DNA from 3 places in the Caldanaerobacter subterraneus subsp. tengcongensis MB4 genome. Region 1 is predicted to be linked to each of the others. Evidence: riboswitches for the same ligand, from Rfam matches in the RefSeq annotation. Region 1 holds a riboswitch; each other region holds the start of a gene.
The links. A riboswitch is a leader RNA that binds a small molecule or an ion and turns the genes downstream of it on or off. The one in region 1 is predicted to bind S-adenosylmethionine.

Region 1 (3,969 bases):
ACCCATAAGTGTTCGTCCGTCTTCCTGAAAAGTCATGGTACATATGACCTTCATATTGGTGTTTTCCTTAGCTGCTAAAATTGCAGCTTTTGCCTCCAACATATCTGACATGGTTTCTATGATCACAATGTCTGCTCCTGCTTTTTCAGCGGCTACTACCACTTCCTTGAAAACCTCATAAGCCTCATCAAAAGTCATATCTCCAAATGGAGCAAGAAGTTCACCTGTTGGGCCAACAGAGAGGGCTACTGGACGATCTCCCGCCGCCTTTCTCGCTATTTCCACCCCTTTCGTTACAATCTCTTCTACTTTGTCCTCAAGTCCGTATTTTGCAAGTTTTATTCTGTTTGCCCCAAAAGTATTAGTCTCTATGACTTCGGCTCCAGCCTCAATATAGGCTTTGTGTATGTCAAAAACCACCTCAGGCATTTTTAAGTTTATATACTCAGGGCATTCCCCGGCTTTAAGTCCCCTTTCCTGAAGCTGTGTCCCCATAGCACCGTCAAAAACGACAACCCTATTTTCACATTCTTTAAAAATATCTACCACTTTCATCCCCCCATTACTTCGTCTCAGCCTTTTTAGCACTTATAGCTATTCCTTCCACTTTAGAGATTATATCAAAAACAAAGTCTACACTTCCCATGGGCATTATGTGAATCCCCGCAACTTCACTTTTTATGTTCTTTATAAACTCGGCGGATAAGTTTATTCCTTCCTCTTTTCCGCCATGTTGGAGCCTTTTTATAACTTTTTCTGGTATTTCAATCCCTGGCACTTTCTCCATCAATCTTAAAGCCATTTTATAGCTTTTTAAAGGCAGTATTCCCACAAGGACAGGTACTTTCAGATCTTTTACTTTGTCCAAAAACTTAAAAAGAATCTCCTCATCATACACCGGTTGGGTCTGTATAAATTCAGCTCCTGCTTCTACTTTCACATGCAGCTTTTCTATGGCCTCATCCCTCAAGTCATTCGGATTGGCAGTAGTTCCTGCACAGAAAGAAGTAGGATAATCGAGCTTATTCCCATTGTAATCAAAACCTGAATTCAAAGCTTTTATAATCTTCAAAAGGCCTACAGAATCTACATCGTAGACTCCCCTCGCTTGGGGTGTATCTCCCAAAGAAGGATTATCACCGGTTAAAGCTAGTATATTTCTAACCCCCAGGGCGTAAGCTCCTAAAAGCTCTGATTGAAGCCCTATGAGATTTCTATCTCTGCAGGTTAGATGAAAAATAGTTTCAATGTTAAGGTGGTCCTGAAGTATATGCGCCAAGGCTATGGGGCTCATCCTCATATTTGCCATCGGTGAATCAGTTATATTGAGAGCATCTGCCACACCTTTAAGTTTTCGAGCTTCCTCGATAGTTTTAGTTACATCTATCCCTTTGGGGGGAGAAATTTCCACAGTTATTACAAATTTCTTTTCTTTAAGTTTATTACACAGCTTTTCATTTTTCAACATTTAATGCCCCTCCTTTTTTAAAAATAAAAAAGTCCCTTCGCTAAAAGAAGAGACTACAAGAATCTCTCATCTTTCAGCGAAACCGCTGCAGGAATTGGCACCATGCCCTAAGGCTGGTTGCCGGGTTTCATCGGGCCAGTCCCTCCACCTCTCTTGATAAGAGATTTTAAAGTATTAAATTGTTAAAATTATTTACTCTTTATCATACTACCTTTTTACTTTTATGTCAATAGAAAATTTTCAATTTCATCCGCTCCTCCATTTCTTTTTTGTGCAAACACTTGCATAACCAGAGGTTTAATATTATAATATAGTTAACTACTGTTGCAAATAAGGAGGATTAATATGGAAAACAAAAAACTGCCAAGAGTAGCTTATTTCTGCATGGAATACGGCCTTGAATCTAACTTCAAGCTTTACGCTGGAGGTTTAGGCATTCTAGCAGGGGATTACCTTAAAGCCGCAAAGGAAATGGGTCTTCCAGTCGTAGGGATAGGAATACTTTGGAAACAGGGTTACACTGAACAGCATATCGGTGAAGACGGCTATCCTTACGATGCATACCGCAATTATACCCGCAATTACGACTTTTTAAAAGACACAGGGGTAAAGGTCAAAGTAAAGATAAGAAATAAAGATGTCTACTGCAAAGTCTGGCTAGTGGATAGTTTTGACAATGCCCCTTTATACCTCTTAGACACAGACATTCCTGAAAACGGCGACAGATGGATAACAGGCCAGCTTTACGGATGGTTTGGTGAGGAAAGGGTTGCGCAGGAGATTGTGCTAGGAATTGGCGGTGTAAGAGCTTTAAGAGCCTTAGGAATTGATGTTGACATCTACCACTTCAACGAAGGGCATGCAGTTCTGGCTGGTATTGAGCTTATAAGAGAAAAAATGGAAAATCAAGGGATGTCTTTTGAAGAGGCTTGGGAAGCCACCCGCAAAGAAATAGTTTTTACAACTCACACCCCTGTAAAAGAAGGAAACGAATCTCACGACTTGGAACTTTTAATGTACATGGGAGCAAACAACGGGCTTACTATAGAACAGTTGGCTCAAATAGGTGGGGTACCTTTTAACATGACTGTAGCAGGACTAAGACTTTCTAAAATTGCAAACGGTGTATCAAAATTGCATGGCCAAACTGCTAACAAAATGTGGCAACATATAGAGAACAAAGCCCCCATCATTTCTATAACCAACGGAATTCATAGAGGTACGTGGGTGGACAAGAGGATAACAGAAGCTTACAAAAAAGGAACAGGTCTTTTGGAAACCCACAACCTTTTGAAAAAAGAGTTAATAGATTTTGTATATAAAAAGACAGGAGTGAAACTAGACGCAGACAAACTCCTTATAGGTTTTTCAAGAAGAGCTGCTCCTTATAAAAGAAGCGACCTTATCTTCACAAATGAAAAGGCCATCGGTGAATATTTGAGAGACAGAAAAATACAAATTGTCTTTTCAGGAAAAGGCCATCCATTGGACGACGTGGGCAAAGAAATTGTCGCAAGAATTGTTAAGATGACAAAGAAATACCCTGAAAGTGTAGTATTTTTGGAAGACTATGATATGACGATCGGGAAAATGCTCACTCGCGGCGCAGACGTATGGCTTAACAACCCAAGAAGGCCTCTTGAGGCAAGCGGTACATCGGGCATGAAGGCTGCAATGAACGGCGTTTTAAATTTGAGCATCCTCGATGGCTGGTGGCCAGAAGCCTGCATTGATGGAGTAAATGGTTGGCAATTCGGAGATGGGTTTGAATCAGACAACTTTGAGGAACTTGACAAGCACGATGCAGAAGCTCTATATGATGTGCTTCTCAATAAAGTAGTACCCACCTACTACAACGATAAGAAAAAATGGGAAGAAATGATGAAAGAAAGTATAAGAACTACTTTTGAAGCCTTTTCTGCAAACAGAATGCTTCAAGAATATTATGACCTCATGTATACCAAATAAAAAGTCCGGGTGAATGCCCGGACTTTTTACTATCCTCTTAATCTCCTTTCTAGTTCTTCCCTTTCTTTTTCAAATCCTGGTCTTCCTAAAAGTGCAAACATGTTTTTCTTATAAGCTTCTACTCCCGGCTGGTCAAAAGGATTAACGCCATTTATATATCCGCTTATTGCACAAGCCATTTCAAAGAAGTAAACTAAATTTCCAAAGTAGAAAGGAGTTATTTCTGGAATGTTAACCACTAAATTGGGCACTCCTCCGTCTGTATGAGCAAGAAGCGTCCCCTCAAAAGCTTTTTTGTTTACAAAATCTATCGTCTTCCCTGCCAGGAAGTTAAGCCCATCTATGTTGTCTCTATCTTCGTTTATGATGATATCTTTCGCAGGTTTCTCCACATTTAATACAGTCTCAAATATGTTTCTGCTGCCTTCCTGTATGAACTGTCCCATAGAATGAAGGTCAGTAGTAAAATCTACAGAAGCAGGGTAAATCCCTTTTTGGTCTTTTCCCTCGCTTTCGCCAAATAACTGTTTCCA
Region 2 (3,969 bases), 330 kb from region 1:
GTTGAGTGGACTACTATGTCTGCCCCAAATTCTATAGGCCTTGAAAGATATGGAGTTGCAAAAGTATTATCTACAATAAGGGGTATACCTGCATTGTGAGCAACTGATGCTATTTTTTCTATATCAGCCACATCAATTTTGGGATTGCCAATTGTCTCTACGTATAAAGCTTTGGTCTTCTCCGTTATTTTTTCTCTAAAATTTTCAGGGTCACTTGGATCTGCAAACTTCACATTTATACCAAATTTCTTAAGGGTAGAGGCAAAAAGGTTATAAGTCCCGCCGTAGAGATTCGTAGAAGCTACAATCTCATCTCCAGCCCCTGCAATATTTGTAACAGCTATAGTTATAGCAGCCTGCCCTGAAGCTACTGCCAGCGCTCCTACTCCCCCTTCTAATGCAGCCATTTTCCTTTCAAAAGCGTCTACAGTGGGATTCATCATCCTCGTGTAAATATATCCGTCTTCCTTTAGAGAAAATAAGTCTGCTGCATGCTGCGTGCTCTTAAAGGCAAAGGAGGTAGTTTGGTAGATTGGCAGCGCTACTGCACCAGTAGTAGGGTCAGGTTCCCATCCCTCATGAATTGCTATAGTAGAAAAACCGTATTTTCTCCTCATTCTTCCTCTCCTCTTTCCTAAATTTTTACATTACTTCTACCAAGTTTTCAAACTCGCTTCTCTCTTTTAAATTTTCTTCAGGCAAAACCTTAAAAACAGCCTCCAGTACAGCTACTTTTTCTAATTGCTCTTTTAACCCTTCCACTGTCCCGTTTACTTTCACTATAGCGGTAAAACCATTCCCACCAAATGATGACTTTTCAATAGATACCCAATTCCTTTTTATAAGCTTTAAAACCTCTTTTAAGCCACATACATTGTCTTTTTTGAGCTTCAGCCTTATATAAAAGGTATCAGTAAAACTTTCTTCTCTAAAATTGACTCCTGTAACTTCAGATTTACTGCCCAGTTTATAATTGATGAGTATATCTATCAAATCAGCAACTATTGCATCTCCAGTGGGAAGTTCTCCTGCCCCTCTTCCTATAAAGACATATTCCCCGAAGCTACTTCCCCTCAGTATTATTGCGTTATTGACCCCTTTCACTTTTGAAAGCAAACTATTTTCCGGAATTAAAGTAGGCTCCACTCCTGCCGAAATATAATTTTTAAATTTCTTTGCCCATGCAAAAAGTTTAAACTCATACCCCCATTCTTTTGCTCTTTCTACGTCTTCCTCTTTGATTTCCTCTATCCCCTTCCGAGGTATAATTTCTACCGGGACACTTACGCCAAAGACTCTTTTTACAAGTATGCCAAGCTTAAAAGTTGCGTCAAAGCCTTTCACATCGTAATCAGGGTTAGCCTCAGCATAGCCCAATTCCTGGGCTTCATTAAGAGCTTCCTTATAGCTTTTGCCTTCTCCCATCTTTGTTAGAATGTAATTAGTAGTCCCGTTTACAATGCCACCAATGAAATCCATCTCATCTGTAATTTTTAGCCTGTCTATCTGATGAAGTATAGGTATGGCTCCACCTACACTGGCTTCGCACCTTAAGTACACCCCTTTTTCTGCTGCAATGCTCCCAAGCTCTTCTCCGTACTTTGCGATAAGCTCTTTATTTGCCGTAATCACATGCTTGCCAGAGAGAAGTGCCTTTTTGACGTACTCATAAGCAGGAGAAATTCCGCCTATAGCCTCTATCACCACCTTTATCTCTTCATCCTCCAAAATCTCCCGAGGATCATTAGTCAAAAGCCCTGCTGCATCGACTTTTCTCTTTTTGTGCAAATCCTTCACAAGCACTTTCTTTATCTCCGGATAAAATCCCGTACTCTCCTTGATATATCTCCCTCTAGAATTAACTATTTTAAATACTCCTGTCCCAACAGTTCCAAGTCCCATCAACCCAATCTTTACCCTCATTTTGCACCTCCAGAAAAATTCTTAGGCCCTCTTCAATGAGAAGAGGGCCTAGTAATCACAATTACTCGGCCTCTCCTCTCATCTCTCAGGCTGGGTAACCCCAACCTGCAGGAATTGGCACCAAGCACTTACGTGCCGGTTGCCGGGTTTCATCGGGCCAGTCCCTCCACCACTCTTGATAAGAGGATTGAGCCATTTTATTAAATTTTATGCGTTGTAATCTATATTATCACTTTGAAATTTTAAAGTCAAGAAAAAATTTTCCCTTGCTTTTATTACTAATTTCTGTTATAATAAAGCAAAAGATTGAGGGGGAATTTTTATGGAGAAGTGGCAATGCACAGTATGCGGATACATATACGACCCTGAGAAAGGAGACCCATCACAGGGGATTCCACCAGGCACTCCTTTTGAAGAACTGCCAGATGATTGGGTTTGTCCGGACTGCGGGGCAGGAAAAGACCTGTTTGAAAAGATGTAGGGAGCAGTTGCTCCCTATTTTTGTTGATTTTTTGTGAAAATGTGATTATAATTTTATGCAGTTACTCTAAGTAAAATTCTTGGAGGGTGTTTATTCTTAATGAGTGGAGGTTATAGGAGGCTTACTCCTGAAGAAGCCTTGGAAATTGTAAAAAAAGAGCAAAGAGGAAAACTGAAAATATTCTTGGGATACGCTCCTGGCGTTGGAAAAACTTATGCTATGTTAAACGAAGGAAATAGGCGTCTCAAAAGGGGGCAGGATGTCGTAATAGGCTATGTAGAAACCCATGGAAGAAAGGACACAGAAGCTCAAATAGGAAATTTAGAAATAATACCTCGGAAAAAAATTGAATATCACGGTATGATATTGGAAGAAATGGACGTAGATGCTATAATAGCACGAAAACCCGAAGTAGTTCTAATTGACGAGCTAGCCCATACCAACGCTCCTGGTTCAAAACACAAAAAGAGGTATGAGGATGTCCAAGAAATTCTGGAACACGGAATAAACGTGCTCACTACCCTAAATATACAGCATATAGAAAGCTTAAACGATATAATTCAGCAGATCACAGGAATAGCAGTAAGAGAAACAGTACCTGACAGCATAATAGATAACGCAGATGAAATTGTAGCAGTAGATTTAACTCCAGATGCTCTGATAAACAGACTAAAAAGAGGGGATGTATACCCCTTAAGTAAACTGGATGAATGTCTTTCTAATTTTTTCAGAAAAGGCAATTTAAGTGCTTTAAGAGAATTAATGTTAAGACTCACCGCTGAAGAAGTAGACCTGGAGTTAGAAGAATACATGAAAGAGCACGGAATAGAGGATACATGGGAAACAAATGAGAAAATAATGGTATGCATAACGCCAAATCCTCTATCTAAAAAACTCATACGAAGAGGTGCAAGAAGGGCGAGAAGATTTAAGTGTGACTGGGTTGTCGTATACGTGGACTGCACTCATTTTTTGGCACCAAAACTTACTGAAAAAGACAAAGAAGTTTTAGAAAGTCATTTTATGCTCGCAAAGCAATTAGGTGCAGAAGTTTATACCTTAAGAGGAAAGAGCGTCTCCGATGAACTTTTGAAGTTTGCTAAAAAAATGCACATAACCCAAATAATAATCGGACACTCTCAGAGGTCATGGCTTCAGACCTTGTTTAGAGGCTCTACTGTAATAAAATTGATTAAAAAAGCTAAAAATATCGAGATACACGTAATTCCTTACACAAAATAAAAGCTCAAGGGGTAATGAAAAATGCAGAACAAATTTGGATTTTCCCTTTCAATTTTTCTGTTCACATTAATTCTCACCATGACAATGGTTCTATTTTTCCATAAACCACCTTATATTCCTCTTTTTATAAGCTATATGTTTACATTTTTTGCTTTATTAAAATACTTCTCCGCCAAGGAACTACTAAACATGTCCCTAAAAGGTGTAAAAAGAGGGATAAACGTGATGATAATACTGCTTCTTATAGGAGCACTAGTCGCACTCTGGAAGCAAAATGGAACACTTCCAGCCCTTATATACTACTTTTCCCGCTTTTTAAAGCC
Region 3 (3,969 bases), 1.3 Mb from region 1:
GAAGTCACCATTTATGGCTGCTACAGCTCCATAAGAATTTGCCATTTCTCTTATAGGCATCCTTTCCTTTATGCCGGAGGGGCTAAAAATGACAGAAAGGTCCAGATAAGGGTCTTTTAAGTCAATTTTTAAAATGTTTATATTGATAAATCCTTCAGGGGTAAAATAAAGGAGGTTTGTGTGAGTGACTCCTTTAGTCACTATTTGTGTCTGTTCCTTTGATTCTAAGACAGTATAAGCTGCCTTTACATTTTCCACTGAAAATGCGATTACCAGCAGTATGATGAGGATAGAAATTAGCTTTCTTGAGAATATTTTCAATTTTCTTCCTCCTTTGTTGAATATATTTTCTTCTACAGGTGAATTATACCACAGGTATATTACAGTCGTGTTACACAAATATTAAGATTTAATTAAATTTGGCGCATTCTTTAAAAAGAGGGAGAATAAAAGAGTATAAGCGAGGAAAATGGCTGTTTTTAAGGTTTTATACCTGTTGTTTAAATTCAATTTTTTTATTATAATTTATCTTGCTACTGCGGTCGGGATGTAGCGCAGCTGGTAGCGCACGTGCTTTGGGAGCATGGGGTCGGGGGTTCAAGTCCCCCCATCCCGACCAGTGTGGTCGTGTAGCTCAGCTGGGAGAGCACCTGCCTTACAAGCAGGGGGTCATAGGTTCGAGTCCTATCGCGACCACCATTTCAAACTAAATAAAAGCGTGGAGGGATACCCAAGCGGCCAAAGGGGGCAGACTGTAAATCTGCTGGCGTATGCCTTCGATGGTTCAAATCCATCTCCCTCCACCATTTTTAATTTATGAGACCTTTTTAAGGTCTTTTTTATTTTACCTTATTGACTTCAAAAAAGAAAGTAGTATAATATTTTTTAGAAACTAATTTTCTCATGATAAATTTTTGCAAGGGGGAATTTTTATGAGAGAGATGACAAAGAAAAACTTACTGGATGCTTACGCAGGAGAAAGCCAGGCTCACATGAGGTATCAAATTTTTGCTGATGTGGCAGAAAAAGAAGGCAAGCCTAATATTGCCAAACTTTTCAGGGCTATTTCCTATGCAGAACTGGTGCATGCCACAAATCACTATAAAACCCTGGGCGAAGTAGGGGACACAGTAAAAAATTTAGAAAAAGCGATTGAAGGGGAGACTTTTGAGGTAGAGGAGATGTATCCTGCGTATAACGCTGTTGCAGAACTTCAGCAGGAGTCAGGAGCCAAAAAAAGCATTCATTATGCTATTGAAGCAGAAAAGATACATGCAAAACTTTACGCTGAGGCAAAAGAAGCAGCATTAAAAGGGGAAGACTTAAAAATTTCTAAAGTGTACATATGCCCTGTATGTGGATATACATCAGTAGACGTGCTTCCAGAAAAATGTCCTATCTGCGGGGTGCCAAAAGAAAAATTTGTAGCCTTTTAAAGTGCGCTTTTTAGCGCGCTTTTTTGTTTTTACAAAAATATTTGACATACCTTGTAAAGTGTGATATAGTAGACAGCAGAAAATTTAATAACACGCTCTTATCAAGAGAGGTGGAGGGAAAGAGCCCGATGAAACCCGGCAACCTGTCCTTTTAAGGATAAGGTGCCAATTCTCTCAGAAGATTTTTTCTTCTGAAAGATGAGGGTATGCCTCTTCTTTTAGAAGGGGTTTTATTTTGCTCTTAAGGAGGGAAGAAGATGCGTAGACTCTTTACTTCTGAGTCAGTCACTGAAGGGCATCCTGACAAGATCTGTGACCAGATTTCAGATGCCATTTTGGATGAAATTTTAAAAAAAGACCCTTACGCCCGCGTGGCATGTGAGACAGCTGTAACTACCGGCTTGGTTCTGGTAATGGGAGAAATTACTACAGAGTGCTATGTGGACATTCCCAGGATAGCCAGAGACGTCATAAGGGATATAGGCTATACCAGAGCAAAATACGGCTTTGACGCAGACACCTGTGCTGTAATCACTTCCATTGACGAGCAGTCTCCAGACATTGCCATGGGAGTGAATAAGGCTTTAGAAGCAAGAAGAGGAGAGCTGACAGATGCCGAAATCGAGGCAATTGGCGCTGGAGACCAGGGCCTCATGATAGGCTTTGCCTGCGATGAGACAGAAGAGCTCATGCCAATGCCCATAATGCTGGCTCACAAGCTGGCCAGAAGATTGGCTGAGGTCAGGAAAAACGGCACATTGAGCTATCTAAGACCTGATGGAAAAACTCAGGTGACAGTAGAGTACGAGGAAGACAGGCCTGTCAGAGTCGACTCTGTTGTGGTTTCAGCTCAGCATGCTCCTGAGGTTGACCATGACACGATAGAAAAAGACATAATTGAACATGTGGTAAATGTGATTATTCCTGAAAACATGATGGACAAGAACACTAAAATTTTTGTGAATCCTACTGGCAGGTTTGTGCTAGGAGGTCCCCAAGCAGATAGCGGCCTTACAGGGAGAAAGATCATAGTAGATACCTATGGTGGATACGCAAGGCATGGAGGCGGCGCATTTTCAGGGAAAGACCCAACAAAAGTTGACAGGTCAGCAAGTTATGCGGCAAGGTATGTGGCTAAAAACATCGTAGCGGCAGGTCTCGCTAAGAAATGTGAAGTACAGGTGGCGTATGCAATAGGTGTGGCAACACCACTGGAGGTTGAGATAAACACATTTGGGACAGGCAAAATTTCTGATGAAAAAATATCAGAAATTGTAAAGAAAGTTTTTGATTTAAGGCCTGCAGCCATAATAAGAGATTTGGATTTGAGAAGACCTATTTATAGGCAGGTTGCTGCTTATGGCCACTTTGGAAGACATGACTTGGACCTGCCGTGGGAGAAAACAGATAGAGTAGATATATTGAGAAAATTAGCAGGAATATAGTTAAAGCCCGGGTTTTGCCCGGGCTTGTGGCGTTTTTTATATATTTTTTGTAACGCCAGAGATTTTTAAAACCGCTCCGCTAAAATATATTATACATTAGTTTTGACAAAAATAAAAGGCCTAAACCCTTTATATCCTCCTCTAAATAGGTTAAAATTAAGTTGTAAAATATCTTTAACGGGTGGAAAAGCCATGGTAGAAATAGAGGGTGTAGTAGAAGAGATAATCTTTAGAAACGAGCAAAACGGGTATACGGTTCTGGAATTGGATATTGAAGGGGATATGGTGACTGCTGTAGGTGTAATGCCCTTTGTTACGGTGGGAGAGAGAATAAAGGTGCAGGGGGAATGGGTAGTCCATCCTGATTACGGAGACCAGATACGAGTTATCAATTACCAGACTCTTTCTCCCAATACCCTGGAAGGGATAGAGCGCTTTTTAGCATCAGGCCTGATACCTGGGATTGGCCCTGTCACCGCGAGAAAGATTGTAGAAAGATTTGGGCTTGACTCTCTTCATGTTATAGAGACAGAGCCTCACAGGTTGAGGGAGATAAAAGGTTTAAGCGATGAGAAGATAAAGAGAATAAGTGAAGCTTATGAGATGCAGAAGGGAATAAAAGAAGTAATGGTGTTTCTACATCAATTCGGGATTTCTAGCCATATGGCTATAAAAATATACAAAGAATACGGGAATAATGCAATAGAAATCATCAAGCAAAATCCTTACAGACTTGCTGATGACATATTCGGCATAGGATTTAAGACTGCTGACAAAATTGCGGAGAGCTTGGGCATTGACCCGCATTCCACATACCGCATTTCTGCAGGGGCAAGGTATGTTTTAATGCAGTACGCTGCAAATGGGCACACCTATGTGCCAAAAGAACTCTTAAAAAAAGAAACTGCCCAGCTCCTCGAGGTAAGCGAAGAAGAAGTGGAGGATGCTTTTGTGCTTTTAGCTCAAAATGAAAAAATACACATAGAAAGGTTTGAGGACGAAACAGTAGGGGTTTATTACATCCCCTATTATGTGGCAGAACTTCATACTGCAGAAAGGCTTTTTACAATGACAGTGACCCAGTGCGA

Region 2: linked by a shared signal. The riboswitch ahead of TTE_RS10275 (homoserine dehydrogenase) and the one ahead of TTE_RS08660 (methylenetetrahydrofolate reductase) in region 1 are both predicted to bind S-adenosylmethionine.
Region 3: linked by a shared signal. The riboswitch ahead of metK (methionine adenosyltransferase) and the one ahead of TTE_RS08660 (methylenetetrahydrofolate reductase) in region 1 are both predicted to bind S-adenosylmethionine.

What each region holds. Positions count from the first base shown of each region.
Region 1 covers NC_003869.1:1,748,739-1,752,707, forward strand. The annotation lists gene TTE_RS08655 (homocysteine S-methyltransferase family protein) at 1-549, opposite strand, end outside; gene TTE_RS08660 (methylenetetrahydrofolate reductase) at 563-1,468, opposite strand; SAM riboswitch class I at 1,532-1,631, opposite strand; gene glgP (alpha-glucan family phosphorylase) at 1,814-3,436, shown strand; gene TTE_RS08670 (glucose-6-phosphate isomerase) at 3,466-3,969, opposite strand, start outside.
Region 2 covers NC_003869.1:2,074,575-2,078,543, forward strand. The annotation lists gene TTE_RS10270 (homocysteine synthase) at 1-617, opposite strand, end outside; gene TTE_RS10275 (homoserine dehydrogenase) at 643-1,923, opposite strand; SAM riboswitch class I at 1,999-2,108, opposite strand; gene rd (rubredoxin) at 2,246-2,404, shown strand; gene TTE_RS10285 (universal stress protein) at 2,504-3,646, shown strand; gene TTE_RS10290 (Na+/H+ antiporter NhaC family protein) at 3,668-3,969, shown strand, end outside.
Region 3 covers NC_003869.1:498,712-502,680, forward strand. The annotation lists gene TTE_RS02305 (phosphodiester glycosidase family protein) at 1-315, opposite strand, end outside; tRNA gene TTE_RS02310 (tRNA-Pro) at 544-619, shown strand; tRNA gene TTE_RS02315 (tRNA-Val) at 624-699, shown strand; tRNA gene TTE_RS02320 (tRNA-Tyr) at 721-806, shown strand; gene TTE_RS02325 (rubrerythrin family protein) at 933-1,436, shown strand; SAM riboswitch class I at 1,532-1,641, shown strand; gene metK (methionine adenosyltransferase) at 1,694-2,881, shown strand; gene TTE_RS02335 (SF1B family DNA helicase RecD2) at 3,074-3,969, shown strand, end outside.